DNA from 4 places in the Paenibacillus sp. BAC0078 genome. Region 1 is predicted to be linked to each of the others. Evidence: riboswitches for the same ligand, from Rfam matches in the RefSeq annotation. Region 1 holds a riboswitch; each other region holds the start of a gene.
The links. A riboswitch is a leader RNA that binds a small molecule or an ion and turns the genes downstream of it on or off. The one in region 1 is predicted to bind thiamine pyrophosphate.
Positions count from the first base shown of each region.

Region 2: linked by a shared signal. The riboswitch ahead of ACX1DY_RS04450 (thiamine phosphate synthase) and the one ahead of thiC (phosphomethylpyrimidine synthase ThiC) in region 1 are both predicted to bind thiamine pyrophosphate.
Region 3: linked by a shared signal. The riboswitch ahead of ACX1DY_RS18780 (ABC transporter ATP-binding protein) and the one ahead of thiC (phosphomethylpyrimidine synthase ThiC) in region 1 are both predicted to bind thiamine pyrophosphate.
Region 4: linked by a shared signal. The riboswitch ahead of ACX1DY_RS18140 (ABC transporter substrate-binding protein) and the one ahead of thiC (phosphomethylpyrimidine synthase ThiC) in region 1 are both predicted to bind thiamine pyrophosphate.

Region 1 covers NZ_JBTLRW010000020.1:22,273-26,507, reverse strand. The annotation lists gene ACX1DY_RS26060 (DUF1858 domain-containing protein) at 1-134, opposite strand, end outside; gene thiC (phosphomethylpyrimidine synthase ThiC) at 324-2,003, opposite strand; TPP riboswitch at 2,120-2,226, opposite strand; gene trxB (thioredoxin-disulfide reductase) at 2,291-3,244, opposite strand; gene ACX1DY_RS26045 (tetratricopeptide repeat protein) at 3,344-4,235, opposite strand, start outside.
Region 2 covers NZ_JBTLRW010000002.1:221,087-225,321, forward strand. The annotation lists gene ACX1DY_RS04435 (hypothetical protein) at 1-113, shown strand, start outside; gene ACX1DY_RS04440 (NUDIX hydrolase) at 186-611, opposite strand; gene ACX1DY_RS04445 (SDR family oxidoreductase) at 1,073-1,939, shown strand; TPP riboswitch at 2,097-2,199, shown strand; gene ACX1DY_RS04450 (thiamine phosphate synthase) at 2,316-2,975, shown strand; gene thiS (sulfur carrier protein ThiS) at 2,972-3,175, shown strand; gene ACX1DY_RS04460 (thiazole synthase) at 3,214-4,014, shown strand; gene ACX1DY_RS04465 (hypothetical protein) at 4,001-4,235, shown strand, end outside.
Region 3 covers NZ_JBTLRW010000010.1:26,188-30,422, forward strand. The annotation lists gene ACX1DY_RS18775 (amino acid ABC transporter substrate-binding protein) at 1-593, opposite strand, end outside; TPP riboswitch at 729-832, shown strand; gene ACX1DY_RS18780 (ABC transporter ATP-binding protein) at 960-1,727, shown strand; gene ACX1DY_RS18785 (ABC transporter permease) at 1,759-2,484, shown strand; gene ACX1DY_RS18790 (ABC transporter substrate-binding protein) at 2,481-3,533, shown strand; gene thiM (hydroxyethylthiazole kinase) at 3,570-4,235, shown strand, end outside.
Region 4 covers NZ_JBTLRW010000009.1:141,729-145,963, forward strand. The annotation lists gene ACX1DY_RS18125 (ABC transporter ATP-binding protein) at 1-862, opposite strand, end outside; gene ACX1DY_RS18130 (ABC transporter permease) at 965-1,726, opposite strand; gene ACX1DY_RS18135 (thiamine-binding protein) at 1,723-2,016, opposite strand; gene ACX1DY_RS18140 (ABC transporter substrate-binding protein) at 2,058-3,128, opposite strand; TPP riboswitch at 3,255-3,367, opposite strand; gene ACX1DY_RS18145 (pyridoxamine 5'-phosphate oxidase family protein) at 3,545-3,985, shown strand; gene ACX1DY_RS18150 (response regulator transcription factor) at 4,143-4,235, shown strand, end outside.

The DNA.
Region 1 (4,235 bases):
AACCTGCCGGCCGTCTGCAGCATTCCGGGCCTCGTAATATCGTGGAAACCCAGCTCCACCATAATGTCTACGACCTCCGGATGCCGGTTCACCAACTCGAATATGGACTCCTCCAGGCTCAGCTTTTTGCTCATGTGCCCTCCTCCTCCAGCTTTGCATCTCACTAATTGATAACCTTTCTCAACAACAGCTTAGCACAGGGCATATAGGCAGATTGTGATTGTAATCACTAAGTTAAAAAAAGAGCTGCACCACAAAAAAAGCTGCATCCTTCCGCCTTTTACAGCATGGGAGACAGCCTCTGTAATCTTATAAATTTCACTTTATTTCATGGAATTTCGAATACCGTGCGAAATCCGCATGCTGCAGAATTTAGGACCGCACATGGAGCAAAAATGCGCAAGTTTGGCTCCTTCTGCAGGCAGGGTCTCGTCGTGATATTCCAGTGCCCGCTCAGGGTCCAGCGACAGATGGAACTGGTCACGCCAGCGGAACTCGAACCGCGCCTTGGACAGCGCGTTGTCCCGTTCTTGCGCCCCTGGATGCCCTTTGGCCAGGTCGGCTGCATGTGCTGCGATTTTGTAGGTAATGACACCCTCGCGCACATCATTCTTGTTCGGCAGTCCCAAGTGCTCCTTGGGCGTAACGTAGCAGAGCATGGCTGTTCCGAACCAGCCGATCATCGCGGCACCGATTGCAGAGGTAATATGATCATAGCCAGGGGCAATGTCTGTGGTTAACGGACCGAGTGTGTAAAAAGGGGCTTCCCGGCAAAGCTCCAGTTGCTTGTCCATGTTCTCCTTGATCTTATGCATCGGTACATGGCCCGGACCCTCCACCATTACCTGAACATCATGCTTCCAGGCCAAGGCTGTCAGTTCACCAAGCGTCTCCAGTTCAGCGAACTGGGCTTCGTCATTGGCATCGGCAATGGAACCGGGGCGCAGACCGTCCCCCAGGGAAAAGGCCACGTCGTATGTCTTCATAATCTCGCATATCTCTTCAAAATGCGTATACAGGAAATTCTCCTGTTGATGAGCAAGACACCATGCCGCCATAATCGAGCCCCCGCGCGAAACAATCCCTGTCATTCGCCCGGCAGTTAGCGGAATATAACGCAGCAGCACTCCGGCATGAATAGTGAAATAATCCACACCCTGCTCCGCCTGTTCGATAAGCGTGTCCCGGTACAGCTCCCACGTCAAAGCCTCGGCTATGCCGCCCACCTTCTCTAACGCCTGATAAATCGGCACAGTGCCAATGGGTACAGGAGAGTTGCGGATGATCCATTCACGGGTAGCATGAATCTGCTTACCAGTGGAGAGATCCATAATGGTGTCCGCCCCCCAGCGGGTGGCCCATCTCATTTTCTCTACCTCTTCCTCAATAGAAGAAGAAACGGCGGAATTCCCGATGTTCGCGTTAATCTTCACCAGAAAATTACGGCCAATGATCATCGGTTCACTCTCCGGGTGGTTAATGTTCGAAGGAATGATCGCCCTTCCGGCAGCCACCTCATCCCTTACATATTCCGGCGTTGTATTCTCGCGGATTGCAATGAACTCCATTTCCGGTGTAATGATGCCGTTCCGCGCATAATGCAGTTGGGTTACATTTCTGCCTTTACGCGCTCTTAAGGGGCGCCGCAACAAACCGGAAAAACCTTCAACCTCCAAAAAGTCTTCCGTATTTCCGTCATTACCGGCCTGCTTCATTCGCCCTGCGTATTCCTCCGAATCCCCGCGCTCTGCAATCCAGCATAGACGGTGCGGCGGCAGTCCTCTGCGGACATCGGTTTCTACAGCAGCATCGGTATAGATCCCACTCGTGTCATAGACACGCAGCGGTGCGTTATCCTCATCACCGGCCACACCCTCGGTTCGGCTCAGGCTGATCTCACGCATCGGGACTTGAATATCCGGGCGCGAGCCCTCCACATAGACTTTACGGCTTGCAGGGAACCCCAAAAGAGTTACTTCTTCCTTCTTCACTGTTTCTGACATCTCTTCTCCTCCTCCAGGCTCTGGGAGCCAAGTTGCAGACAAGAAAATGCAGCAAAAAAGCCGCTCCACCTGGAGCGGCTTTATCTATGAACAGCCAAAAAAGACTGCGCTCAATAAAAGGTCCGGCTCCACTTTCCTACGCTGGTATGATCCAGATCAGGTTCAAGGGTCCGGGAATTCAATTTTCCCGTCTCAGCCCATTCAGGCTCCCCTAGTGGGTATCTTATCTGATTACATTCAATCTACTTGCCATGGTGTTTTTTGTCAACCTCGGCGTTGCCCGGCTATTATTTATCCAGTGTTTCGCTCCAGTCATGCACCATCGTGCCTTCCAGGTACTTCTCCGCATCCATCGCAGCCATACAGCCGGTTCCCGCTGCCGAGATCGCCTGGCGGTAACGGGTATCCTGCACGTCGCCGCAAGCGAACACGCCCGGGATATTGGTTTCCGTTGTCCCCGGATTCACCACGATATATCCATTCTCGTCCGTAGTAATCTGACCGCCCAGGAAAGCCGTATTCGGCGTATGTCCGATAGCGACGAATACGCCGTCCGCTTCCACAAGCTCCTCAAGACCTGTCTCGTTGTTGCGGACCGTCAGTCCCTTAACACCGGAATCGCCGAGGGTCACTTCAAGCGGAGTCCGGTTCAGCGCCCAGGCAACCTTGCTGTTCCCGCGCGCCCGGTCCTGCATAATCTTCGAAGCGCGCAGCTCCGAACGGCGGTGGACCAGCGTTACGCTGGAAGCGAACCGTGTCAGGAAGCTGGCTTCCTCCATCGCAGAGTCGCCGCCGCCGACTACGATAATCTTTTTGCCGCGGAAGAAGAAGCCGTCACAGGTTGCACAAGTGCTGACACCGCGTCCGACGTTCTCCTGTTCCCCCGGTATGCCTAGATATCTGGCCGACGCACCAGTCGAAATAATAACCGTTTCTGCCTCCAGTACGCCCAGGCCATCCACGGTGATTTTGAAGGGGCGCTGCGAGAAATCGACGGATTCCACCCAGCCGTTCTTAAATTCAGCACCGAAGCGCTCCGCCTGCTTGCGCATATTGTCCATCAGATCCGGACCCATAATCCCTTCGGGAAAGCCCGGAAAGTTCTCCACCTCTGTCGTCGTTGTCAGCTGTCCTCCCGGCTGCAAACCCTCAATTACCAGCGGGTTAAGATTCGCACGCGCCAGATAAATCGCGGCAGTCAGACCGGCAGGACCTGTTCCGATTACAATTGATTTGTACATAAGTATGGCCTCCTCACAAGCGGATTTAATTTAAGTAACAACGGTCTTACTGGCTCCACCAAAAGTGGGTGGACCCTCTGCGGGCAACTGGAGCTATTCTCAAATATTTTCGGTAAAAGGGGGTAAAATACCCGCCTCCGGTCCATCATCCCCGATGCCGCATTCGCTTTGGATCCGCCGCGCATAGCGGCTTACCATAGAGACGGAAACCCCGTAACGCTGGGCGGCTTCACGGTAGGTGACAGGACGGCCGTGCAGCTTCGCAATCAGATACTCCAATGCCGCGCACCAGCCTCCGTCATGCCGGAATAAAGGTACATCCGGGTACAAGCTGCCAATGAACTGGCGCCAAAGGAGCTCGGCAGCCTTCTTCTGAACGGCATCATATCTCCGGTCCATCATGGCTACTGTATGATCAATAATCTGCTGCCAGTCCTCTTTCCACTCTGGGGGTCCTTTATGGCTTGGTGCAGCAGTGTGCTGTACCCCCTTGGATGCCGGGTTCTCGTCCGGGCTGCCGCCAATCAGCCGCTGCAGGTTTATGAGAGCGTCCTCCTGCAGCGGCTCTTGCTGGGGCCCGCCCTGCAGAGCCCCGGAGATTTCTTCGTCCTCGATCCAGCGGAGCGCCTCCGTTACTTGAAGCTTCGTGTTCGCGTCGCCGTAGCGCAGCGCCCAGAAGAACGAAGCCCGCAGCAGCGGATTATTCCGTACTTCCTCGGTGAATTTGTCCGTGTTGTCCTTCCACTGCTTAAGCTGCTCCTGAAAAGGCAACTGATAATTGTAGCTGACGGGAGCCATAGGCCGGCCTTCAGCCTGTGCCAGCTGCAGCTGTGACAGGAAAAATTTCGGCACAGCCGATTCCGGGTCCAGCTTGGTTGCCTGACGCCAGCAGCGTACAGCTTCACTGTACAGGCCGCTGTTACTGGCCGCCGCCGCACAGTAATGATACAGGCCGGCATCTCCACCGACCTCCTCGTCCTTCAGCAGGCGG
Region 2 (4,235 bases), on a different contig from region 1:
CGGTGACAGTGAATGATGGTGCCAAAGGCTCCTCTTTCACCGAGAAACCGGCCACAGTTGACGGAAGCCAGAAGGACTCCATTTCAATTGGGGGACCGATCGGATTGCCGTGAGTGCGATTTTAGCTCCAGGTGAAGAAGACCACTTTCATCAGGAAAGCGGTCTTCTTCCGATACAGATGTTTCTCACAGCAGCTCCTCCAGTGCAAACACATTGCTTTTCTCAAATTCCGCCAGAATGCCGGGCGGCAGCAAGGTCTGAACTTCAAGCTTGGTGCACCATTTATAAGCTGTATGTTCTTCCGAGAGCAGCACTGTATCGTCATCTGATTTGCACAGATAGGTGATGATGATAAGCTGTCTGCCCGGATCGCTCAGAAAGGAGGATACATATAAAAGTGCTCCCACTTCTACGGTAAGTCCGGTCTCCTCCCTGATCTCCCGCACCAGCGCGGTCTCCAGGCCTTCTCCGAATTCAATTTTCCCTCCCGGGCATTCCCAGCTCCCCGCTCCTACAGAATCCTCCGCAGCGCGCTGTACAAGCAGAATTTTGCCTTTATGTACAATGACTCCTTTGACGGCAACGACGATGCTCTTTGAATTTCTGCTCATAACTGTGCCTGCCTCCTTAACCTAACCTCGTTGTTCCGTCCAAATCTCCTTGCCTGACAAACACAATGTTCTCTAAATTATATCTGGTGTCTTCACGAAAAACGACTGTATGTGGTAAAGATAATTCAGCTATATAAGCTGAACTAAAGAACTACCAAAAGGCAGAAGTGGCGGAGGGGAAGTTTGGAACTGTAGGAGCGGTAGCGTTCGCCTAAGAGCTTTCCGCAGGAAAGCTGGCTTCGGAAGCATAGGCTATGTTTGGATTTCTACTGTGAATAACAGTTTAAATCAAGAAATCCAAACATAACAGCGGCCGAAAGTCCAAACATTCCCCGCAGTCACGGTTAAAGCCGACTTGATAAATCTAATACAGCACACCAGACGCATAATCCAAGCCCCATAAGCCATCCTAAAACGATGATGCTACTTCCATAGTTGCACAGCGAAAGGAGACAAGGATCATGCCAAACAATCAAGCCACACAAACCTTACCCCCGCAGGAGCAGAAGCAACAGCCCGGGATTGAGAGCCAGATGAAGCCACTGCCGGAATTCGAGACGTCAGCCTATAAGGCGGCAGGCAAGCTGCTGGGCAAGGCGGCGCTTATTACGGGGGGTGACAGCGGCATTGGGCGCGCGGTGGCTGTTCATTTTGCCAAGGAAGGTGCGGATGTCGTTGTTTCTTATCTGAGTGAGCATTCGGATGCCGAGGAGACCAAACGCCAGGTGGAGCAGGAAGGCCGCAAATGTATTTTGATAGCCGGTGATATCGGTGTGGAAGCCTTCTGCCAGGATCTGATTAAAAAGACGGTGGACGGACTGGGCAAGCTGGACATCCTGATCAACAATGCCGCCGAGCAGCATCCGCAGGACAAGATTGAGAATATCACTTCCGAGCAGCTTGAGCGCACGTTCCGCACAAATATTTTTTCAATGTTCTACTTGACCAAGGCGGCAATGCCCCATCTGAAAAAAGGCTCCACGATCATCAATACGACCTCCATCACGGCCTATCGGGGCAGCCCGCAGCTGCTGGACTATTCGTCCACCAAAGGCGCAATTCTCAGCTTCACCCGGTCGCTGTCGATGAATCTGGCGGAGCAGGGTATTCGTGTCAACGCTGTCGCGCCGGGTCCAGTCTGGACTCCGCTTATCCCTTCATCCTTTGATGCTAAGAAGGTCAGCGAGTTCGGCGGCACACAGCCGATGAAACGTCCCGGCCAACCGGAGGAGCTGGCTCCCGCCTATGTCTATCTCGCTTCTGAGGATTCATCCTATGTAAGCGGACAGGTTATACATGTTAACGGCGGCGAGATTATAAACGGCTAATTAGAGCATTGCTGCTCTATAATTCAGGTGTAAGAGCGTACCTCTGCGGTTCGCTCTTTTTGCTGCGTATGCTAAAGCGGTGAAATTCTCATATCATTTGTATAGCTTTTTCGAGGAAAACTATGTTAATATGAACCACGTCAGCAACTGAATATGAATTTGCCACTAGGGGTGCCGCAAGGCTGAGACGAACCTGACCGTTCGGACCCTTTGAACCTGATCTGGTTTATACCAGCGTAGGAAAGTGATGACGAATGACTGCAGCAGGGCTTATTCTTCAGCCCGTATTCCTGTATATATTTCCGACTGCCTCCTATTGCTGGGGGCGGTTTTTTTGTGTTTGGTGTTGCAACAACAATGAATGAAGGTGAACCGCTTGACTGAAATTCATTTGATTTCGGACGGGAAGCTTGGACCGGAGCGGTTTATTGCACTTGCTGCTTCTGTGCATCCACTCATGGATTATATCCATCTCCGGGAAAAGCATTTGTCCGCCCGGGAACTGCTGAGCCTAACGGAGCAACTGATCAGGGCGGGAATCTCTGCGGCCAAGCTGATCATTAATGACCGTCTTGATGTTGCCCTTGCGGCCGGCGCGGGCGGTGTTCAGCTTGCCTGGCACAGTTTGCCGCCTGCTGCTGCCCGCGCCGCTGCTCCAGGCCTTCGGCTGGGGAGGTCGGTGCATTCGGCGGAGGAGGCCGCAGAAGCCGGACGGCAGGGGGCAGATTACTGCCTGTTCGGGCATGTGTTTGCCACAGCTTGCAAGCATGGGCAGCAAGAGCGTGGCCTTGATCTGCTGAGAGCAGCCGTGCGGACCAGCAGCATTCCGCTGATTGCCATCGGCGGGATTGAGCCGGGCAACGCTGGCCGGATTGTCCGGCAGGGCGCTGCAGGGATTGCCGTAATGTCCGGCATTTGTAGCAGCGCAGATCCTGTGGCTGCCGCCAAGGCTTACAGAGCGGCGGTTCAGAATATCTCCGGCGCGGCGGCTGTGAATATCGCTGAATCTTTTGGCGGAGGAGGTGAAAAGGCGTGAAGCTGACCATTAATGGGACAGCCGGGGTGTATGCAGAGGAATGCCGGACCGTGGCTGACCTGCTGTGCCTCCCTGAGTGGAACGGAAGGCTTGTAATTGTGGAGCTGAACGGTGAGATTGTCACCAAAGACAATTACGGGGAGACGCTGCTCAGCGAAGGCGACCGGATAGAGCTGGTGCATTTTGTAGGCGGGGGCTGAGCTGTTGTGAACAAAAATATTGATCAGGAGGCGGGTTCATGTTAGATCCATTGATTATTGGCGGCATTTCACTATCCAGCCGTTTGTTTATTGGTACGGGAAAATACAGCCGGAACACTCTGATTCCCGAGGTCATCGCACGTTCAGGCTCACAGGTGATTACGGTCGCTTTGCGCCGGGTTGATCCGGAGAGCAAAGATAATATTGTCAGCCATATTCCTAGCCATATGACGCTGTTGCCCAATACCTCAGGGGCAAGGACTGCTGAAGAGGCAGTGCGCATTGCAAGACTGGCAAGAGCGGCCGGCCTTGGCAATTGGATCAAGATTGAGGTCATTAACGATCAGAAGTATCTGCTGCCGGATAACCTGGAGACGATTCGGGCTACGGAAATTCTGGCCGCTGACGGCTTCGTAGTGCTTCCGTATATGAGCCCGGATCTGTCAGCAGCCATTCAGATGAGGAAGGCGGGAGCCGCCGCCATCATGCCGCTTGGCTCCCCGATAGGCTCGAACCGCGGCTTGAAGACGAAGGAGCTGCTGCGGATTCTGATTGCCGAGGTGGAGCTTCCCATTATTGTGGACGCGGGAATCGGCAAGCCGTCCGAAGCAGCAGAGGCGATGGAGCTTGGCGCAGCGGCTGTGCTGCTTAACACGGCTATCGCTACTTCCCGTGATCCGCTGCTGATGGCCGAAGCGTTCCGCGATGCGGTAACCGCAGGCCGCAAGGCCTACTTGGCCGGACTCGGGCCGGTGGAGGAGACTGCCGTAGCGTCTTCGCCCTTGACGGGTTTTCTGCAGTGCCTTACGGAAATGGGGCAGGAACATGAGCTTTTATGAGACGCTGACCCGTCTGGAGCAGCTTCCTTACGAGGCTTTATGGAAAGCATATCAGGTGGAGGATGTGAGGCGGGCAATCCGCAAGGAGCATCTGGAAGAGCGGGATCTTCAAGCCCTGCTGTCCCCGGCTGCGGAGGCTTGTCTGGAGGAGATGGCCCAGCGTGCGCAGCAGCTGACCCGTTCGCATTTTGGACATGTCATGCAGATGTTCACACCGATGT
Region 3 (4,235 bases), on a different contig from region 1:
AGGTCAATGGCTTGGTTGAAGCCCTCAATGGCGACAATCTCAGCACCGTTCTCACGGGCGATAGCGGATAGATTGCTGGTTAGTGACTGGCCGGCTTTTTTGCCTTTCAGGTCTGCAAAGGATTTGATGTCTTTATTCTTCTCGCTGACAATCAGCACTGCCTTGGAGACAATGTATGGATCGGAAAAAGCATATTTCACCTTGCGTTCATCCGTAATCGACACCTCATTAAAAATCACATCAAACCGCTTGGCATCCATACCGGCAAAAAGGCCATCCCACTGCGTCTCAAAAAACTCCGGCTGAACCCCCAGCCGTTTGGCTACCTCCTCGGCGATTTCCACGTCAAATCCCGTCAGCTTGCCGGAGGTATCATGAAAAGTAAAGGGAGCATACGTGCCTTCGGTGCCAATGCGCAGCTTACCACTCGCCTTTATGGCTTCCAGGCTGTTCTGCGCTGCCGGGGCAGCCGTTGCCGCACCTTCGCTTGGCGTAGCAGACTGCACTGCCGCATTATTGCCCTTATTATTGCCGCAGGCCGCCGCCAGTAACACCGTAAGCAGCAGCAGGATGGTCAGGCTTATTTTTTTCATGATCTATGTCCCCTCTCATCTGAAAAATCTTCGGGATTAGCATCCCCAAAAACTACCCGCTCACTCAGCTCGTCCGTTGACATCAAGCCTGAATATGATATATTAATTAGCAATTGTGAATTCAATATCGACCTGTTATTTCACTAGGGGAGTCTGCCGACTGAGACGAAGCCTTAAGCTTCGGACCCTTGGAACCTGATCTGGATCATACCAGCGGAGGGAAGTGGAACAGAATTGCTCAGCGGTACCGCTTCATGCTGTCTAGCTGAACCTTTCAGACCCATTTGTCTCCTCCAGAGACGGATGGGTCTTTATTGTGTCCATTAAGTATCGCTACATACGAAGGAGGCTTGCTTACATACGAATATGATCTCTATTACTAACCTGTCCTATTCTTTTGATGCATCATCCGGGGCTCCGGTATTCTCCGGGCTATCCATGAACGTCAGCCAGGGCGAATTCATCTCCATTGTCGGGGCCAGCGGCTGCGGCAAAAGCACGCTCTTCAAGATTATTGCCGGACTTCTGCCCCACTCCGGCGGTGAGATCAGCATTCACGGTCACCCCTCTGGGGATCCTTCCTCGCGCTTAGGGCAGGTTGCCTATATGCCGCAGCAGGACCTGCTGCTGCCCTGGCGGACTGTGCTGGACAACTGCCTGCTGCCTTGGGAGCTGAAGCAGATTGGCAGCAAGGCTGAGGCCGCTGCGCAGATCCGTGAAATGCTGGTCCGCTTCGGCTTGGCAGGAACGGAGACAGCCTATCCCGCAGAACTGTCAGGCGGGATGCGCCAAAGGGTTGCCCTGCTGCGCACTCTTGCCGCCGGGAATGAGCTGATGCTGCTGGATGAGCCGTTTGGGGCGCTGGATGCGATTACGAAACGCGAGCTGCACCGCTGGCTGCTCTCGCTGTGGAGCAGCCTTGAGAAGACGGTGCTGTTCATCACCCATGATCTGGAGGAGGCCTTGCTGCTCAGCGACCGGATCTATCTGATGTCCGGCGGCGCAAACGGCGGCTTGCAGGAGCTGGCTGTAGATTTGCCGCGCCCGAGACATTACAAAATGAACTATGAACCGCAGTTTGTCGCCCTGCGGGAGGATTTGGAGCGGAGGCTATATGAGAGCCGCATTTTGTAGAAAAGCACTTAGGAATTACGGGCCTTTTGCTATGCTGGCAGTGCTTACTTTTATCGCCTGGGAGATCGTATCGCGTCTGGGGCTGATCCCCTCGTTCATCCTCCCTGCTCCTTCCGCAATCTTCATGGCGCTTGTCCGGCAAAGAGGGCTGCTGTTCGGAGTGCATTTGCCCGCGACACTAGAGGAGGTACTGCTCGGGTTTGCCCTGTCGGTGTGCTGCGGCTTGCTGCTCGGGACCGGGATGCACATGTTCACTCCGCTGGAGAAGGCGCTATACCCTCTGCTCGTTATCAGCCAGACGATACCGCTGATTGCACTGTCGCCAATTTTTATTATGTGGTTCGGCTATACGCTATGGAGCAAGGTTGCGGTGGTGTTCCTGACCGCCTTTTTCCCGGTGGTGATAGGGACCTATGATGGTCTGCATAAAAGTGGGGCGATATACCAGGAACTGCTGCTGACCCTTGGCGCGAACCGCTGGCAGATCCTGCGGAAGACGCAGATTCCGCCGGCGCTGCCTCCTTTTTTCTCTGGACTCAAGCTCTCCATTGTCTACTGTGTGATTGGGGCAACCATCGGCGAATGGCTGGGCGGCAGCAAGGGACTCGGTTATTTCAGCCGCCGGATGGCCGGAAATCTGCAGAGCGCAGAAATGTTCGCCGCCGTTGTCCTGCTGTCTGCGATCGGTGTCGCCTTGTTTCTAAGCATAACCTTGCTTGAAAGGATCATTTTGAAGAAAAGAGGTATTTATCGGTGAAAATTATCCGCTACGTAAATTCTGTAAGGAAAAGGAAGCTGTCCCTAGCTCCCCTCATATTGCTGCTGTGTCTTGGACTGGTTGCCAGCGGCTGTGGAGCCAGCAATAATGCTGCCCCTTCCGGTTCTGCTCCGGCTAAAGAAGACGCTCCGCGCCACAAGCTCACCATAATGCTCGACTGGTATCCGAATGCAGTCCACTCCTTCCTGTATGCCGCACAGCAGAATGGCTATTTCGCCGAAGAAGGTCTGGACGTGGATATCCAGATGCCTGCTGACAGCAATGACGCCCTGAAGCTGGTGGCCGCAGGAAAAGTTGATCTGGCCCTAAGCTACCAGCCGCAGGTGCTGATGGCCCGTGGCGAGCAGATTCCGGTCAAATCAGTTGCAGCCATCGTGAGGCATCCGCTGAATCACCTGATGGTTCCGGCTGACAGCGGCATCAAGAGCCCCAAAGATCTGGCGGGCAAAGCAGCCGGTTATTCCTCCGTCCCGCTCTATGAAGCGATGCTGAAAACTATGGTCAAGACCGATGGAGGCGATCCTGGTGCCGTCAATCTGATTGACGTGGGCTTTGACCTGATTCCCGCTATTTCCACCGGACGGGTGGACGGGATTATCGGCGGCTTCATTAACCATGAGCAGCTCATTCTGGAGAAGGAAGGCCATCCCGTAACCTCACTTGATCCGACGGATTACGGCGTACCCGACTATTATGAGCTGGTTCTTGTCGCCAGCGAGCAGGGTCTCCAGAACTCAAAGGCCGAGATCCAGAAGTTCATTAATGCGGTACGAAAGGGACAGAAGTTTGTGGAGGAGCAGCCGCAGCAGGCGCTGGACCTCCTGATCGCGCATGAGGATGCCACAGCTCCGCTCGACAAGGACATTGAAACTAAAAGTCTGCAAATTCTGCTGCCGCTGATGGATGCGGGCGATCAGCCGTTTGGCTATCAGGACCCTGAATCCTGGGACAAGGTGCAGAAGTGGCTAAGTAACAACGGGCTGCTGACCGGAGAGGTCAATAGCCAGGAGGCTTTTATTAATTTGTAGGGTATAGCGTTAAAAAACTTTTAGGAGTGATAAATAATGTCATTTTTATCCAGAGTACGGGAAAGCAATCCGCTGGTGCATAACATTACGAATATCGTGGTGGCGAACTTCAGCGCGAACGGGCTATTGGCCTTGGGCGCTTCGCCCTTTATGGCCGATGCGCATGAAGAAGTAGCAGACATAGCGGCTATGTCGGGGGCTGTCGTGCTCAACATCGGCACCCTGAACGACTATGCCATCAGCTCCATGCTCCTGGCCGGACAAGCCGCTAACCGCCATCAGGTGCCAGTGGTACTTGATCCGGTGGGTGCCGGAGCCACCGCGTACCGTACAGAGGTTACGCATAAGCTCGTGAACGGCATGCAGATTACCGCGCTGCGCGGCAACGTTGCCGAGGTGGCCCATGTAGTCGGAGAGAGCTGGAGCATTAAAGGCGTGGATGCCGGAGCTGGAGACGGCGATGTGGTCGCACTCGCGGTAAAAGCTGCACAGAAGCTGAATTGTGTCGTGATCATCACCGGCAAGGAGGATGTCATCACAGATGGCAGCAGTACCTATGTGGTCAGCAACGGGCATCCCATTCTGACCAAGGTTACCGGTACAGGCTGTCTGCTCAGTGCGGTTGTGGGCGCTTTTCTGGCGGCCAGCGGCGGAGCCTGGCTGGAAGCGGCGGCGGAAGCCCTCTCCTTCTATGGCGTTGCT
Region 4 (4,235 bases), on a different contig from region 1:
CCTCCTCGATGCTGTGGGTAATGAACAGCACGGAACGGCGGTTCTCTTCCCACAGCTCCAGCAGCCAGCGCTGCATTTCGCTGCGCGTCAGCGCATCCAGCGCGCTGAACGGCTCATCCAGCAGCATCAGCTCCTGCGGTGCGAGCAGCGCCCGCAGGAAGGCGACCCGCTGCTGCATGCCGCCTGACAGCATATGCGGGTAAGCCCGCTCGAACCCGCTTAGGCCGACCTTGGCCAGCCAGTGGCGGGCGGCCTCCCGCGCCTCGGCTCGCGGCGCGCCTTTTAGCTCGCCTGCGAGCAGGACGTTGTCCTCAATCGTCCGCCACGGGAAGAGCGCGGGCTGCTGCGGCATATAGCTGATCTCGCCGCGCTGACCGGTTACCGGCCTGCCGTTCATGCTAACTGTTCCGGCATCGGGCAGCTCCAGGCCGCCGATAATATGGAACAGTGTGCTTTTGCCGCAGCCGGAAGGCCCGACAATGGAGACAAATTCCTGCGGCGCAACCGTCAAGGATACATTATCCAGCACACGCGTCTCACGGCGGCGGTGGGAGAAGGTTTCGGAGACCCCGCTAACTTCGAGTGCTGGCGGCGCACTTTGGTCTTCCCCTGTGGGCTTCCCGGCAGTTCTGAGACCCGCAGCCAGGTCTTCCACCGCGTAACTGCCAGTAGTCTGAGCGCCTGCAGCCAGCCCTTCCCCAGCGTGACTGCCAGTGATCTGAGCGCCTGCAGCCATCCCTCCCGCAATGCGTGCTCCTGGAGTCTGATCCCCAGCTTCAGCCGCTTGATCCCCGAGAGTCGGGGCTTCAAGCCCTGTGCCTTTTCCCGAACCCGTCCGGTCAGAATCTGTGATATGAGGCATCCGCATCATCCTTCTTTCTCATACGCCTTCAGCTCTTAAACTGCTATCACAACTAGCGGCGTTTGTTCAGTCATTTAGCAACTCATTCAGTAATTAGTTAAATTATAAGGTCTTCCGCGGCTTCCAGCGCACCAGCCATTTCTCCAGCAGCGCGATCATGGCGAACAGCACCAGACTCAGCAGCACAATAATAGCGATGGCAACGAACATCCGGTCTGTCCGGTAGGAGGCCTTCTGCAGCAGCATGTAATAGCCGATCCCTTTGTCAGCGCCGATCCATTCGGCGACCACCGCGCCCATTACCGCGTAAGTCGCGGAGATTTTTAGGCCGGAGAACAAGGAAGGCAAGGAACCGGGAAACTCAAGCTTGGCAAAAATCTGCCACTTGCTTGCCCCGGCCATTTTCATATAGTTCATCATGATCCGGTCGCTCTGCGCCAGCCCGCCCATTGCAGCGACGGCTACCGGGAAAAAGCAGACGAGGGTAATCAGGACAATTTTGGGCAGCAGTCCGAAGCCGAACCAGATAATCAGCAGCGGTCCAAGCGCAATGGAAGGGACGTTCTGGCTGAGAATCAGCAGAGGATACAGCGCCCGCTTCAGCCAAGGCACCAGATGCAGCAGCAGAGCTATAATCAGACCTACGCCTGTACCAATCGGAAATCCGATCAGGGTCAGCCGGAGCGTAGCAGCCGTATGTGCCCAGATACCGGAGGCGTTGCCCCGGGATTCGCGGGCGATGTCGCCGGGACTCGGCAGCATCCAGGAAGGAACATGCAGCACCGAAACCGCCAATTGCCAAGCACCCAAAAACAAGATGACCGCCACAAGGGGCGGCCAGATCTGCTTCCAATAGGCTCTCACGGCCGGTATTTTTCCGTCAGCTTGTCCATGCTGATTCCGCTGGGATTATGGGCGATCTTGATCTGTGAGATGACGCTGGGGCTGCCGGATTCAATGAGTGCGTGGTGCATTTGGCGGACCACATCAAGCAGCTCTTCCAGTTCACCTTCCATTGTTGTCTCAAGCGGATTCACCTGGTGTTTGACGCCGGATCGCTGAATAACTTCTATGGCTTTGTCCACATAAGGGATGGAGTCCTCGTTGTTCAGAGTTTTGGGGATGACTTGAATGCTGAGCAGTGTGTTGGCCATGCGGATCAGATCCTTTCGATTTTGGAATTAGGGTATATAGTCTACTTGCCTTCCGGTAAAAAATCATTCGTAAACGCCGAAGCGGCATCCAGCGGCTTATCCAGCAGCTTCAGGCCGTACATCCAGTCGGCATAATTCTTCCAGATTTCGGTTTTCTGCTCGCCCCAACGGGCGGCATCGTCCTTGTATTTCGGGCTGAGCCATTTCTGGCTGGCCAGAACCAGCTTGGGATCAAGATCAGGCACGGCTTTGGACAAAATAGCGGCAGCCTCTTCCGGCTTGTCAATCGCGTATTGATATCCTTTCGACGTAGCCGCAAGGAAAGCCTTCACCACTTCGGGGTGCTCGGCAATTTCCTTCTCGCTTGTGGTAAGTACCGGGGTGTAGTAATCCAACTGCGGCGCATAATCCTTCAAATACAGCATATCCAGCGGTTCCCCGCGCAGCTCGGCTTCAATGCCGGTCCATGCGTAGAAAATCCAGGCGAAATCAATGTCCCGCTTCACGGCAGTGAAGAAGTCGGCTTCGCCGATATTGACCAGCTTCACCTTTTTGACATCCCCGCCTTCGGGGTCCATAATCGCCTTCATTGCCGCTTCCTCAGCAGGTGAGCCCCAGCCGCCGTAGGTTTTGCCCTCGAAATCCTTCGGAGTTTTGATATTGCGGTCCTTCGGCGCGGCAAAGCCTGAGGTATTATGCTGAATGATTGCGGCGATAGATACAAGCGGCACACCCTGCAGACGGGCCAGCGTGAGCGCCTCCTGGGCGCTGATGCCAAAAGCGGCTTCGCCCGACGTCACCATCGTGTCGGCTCCCGCCGATCCCGGCTGCACGATTTCTACATCGAGGCCTTCTTCCTTGTAATATCCCAGCTCTTTAGCCGCATAGAGGCCGGTATGGTTCGTATTCGGCGTCCAGTCGAGCGCGACCTTGATTTTGGTCAGCTCTTTGGGGGCTTCCGTGCCTGTAGCCGTTGCTTCTGGGGAAGCGGTGCTGCCCCCGGAGGTCGCAGCGGCGTTGCCGCCGGCATTACCGTTGTTGCTGCCGCAGCCGGCCATGACGATGACCAGCATGCAGCTGATGCAGAGCATTAGTGCTTTTTTGACTCCCATTTCTTCTCTTCTCTCCTTCCAGCTAGCCTCAGTCTTCCAATTTCTGATGATGTTCATACCAAAAAGGCGCCCCGGAGACCGGGACGCCAATGTAACGTAAGGTGGGTTCGCTATAGGCCGCGAGCGGCTGTAAGCAGGTGACGATTCCTACGCTGGCATTATCCAGATCAGGTATAAGGGTCAGTATCTTTGAGGGATACAATCTCAGCCGGCCAATTCCAGCACCCCTGGTACTATGAAGTTATGGGCATTGCTGTGTTCTTACGGTGTATTATAGACTGTCTCCTTCGGAATTGTCCAGTGACGGACCTCCAAATGGCAGGGACCGGAATTTAATACCCTCGGAAAGGGTACACTAACCTGACGCAAATTTTAGCGAAAAATCAAACTGGTATTAGAAAGGAGCTTTTTCGTCAATGGACAACAGAGAACTGGAGCAGGCAATCATCAAAGCGCTGGATGACAACAAGTTCGGTTCCTTCGGAACGATAGAAGCCGGCAACAAACCTAAGGTGCGCTATATGGCGGTTTTTCACGAGGGGCTTCAGATCTACTTGGCAACGAGCCGCAAGACGCATAAGGTAGAGGAACTGAAGGATAACCCGCATGCATTTCTGTTGCTAGGATATGAGCAAGGCGGCGGTAAGGATGTGCTGGAGATTGAAGCCACTGCTGCCGTTACCAAGGATGAAGGCCTGCGTTCTAAAGTATGGAATAAAGAGCTGGAAAAGTGGTTCAAAGGGCCGGATGATCCCGATTATGTGATTCTTGAGCTTATGCCGGCACGGATAGAGTATCTGGGCAAAAACAAGGAAAACGGGGTTTGGCAGCGCTCGGCGGCACTCTCCGGAAAATAAGCATTGAAGGCGGAACAGGGCCATCTTGAACCTTAGGGTTTGAGATGGCTTTTTTTAACGAAATCAGGATGATACAGCCCTGCTTACTGTTCGGCAATGGCTGGTGCTGGCTTATGGGAAATCATGCTATACTTTTGCACAGAAAGGATTGAGGCTGATGAGCGTTACATTGCTGTATGTTGAAGACGACCGGGAGATTGGCAGCGCTGTCTCTGCGGATCTGCGTGAGCGGGAATATGCCGTCCGCTGG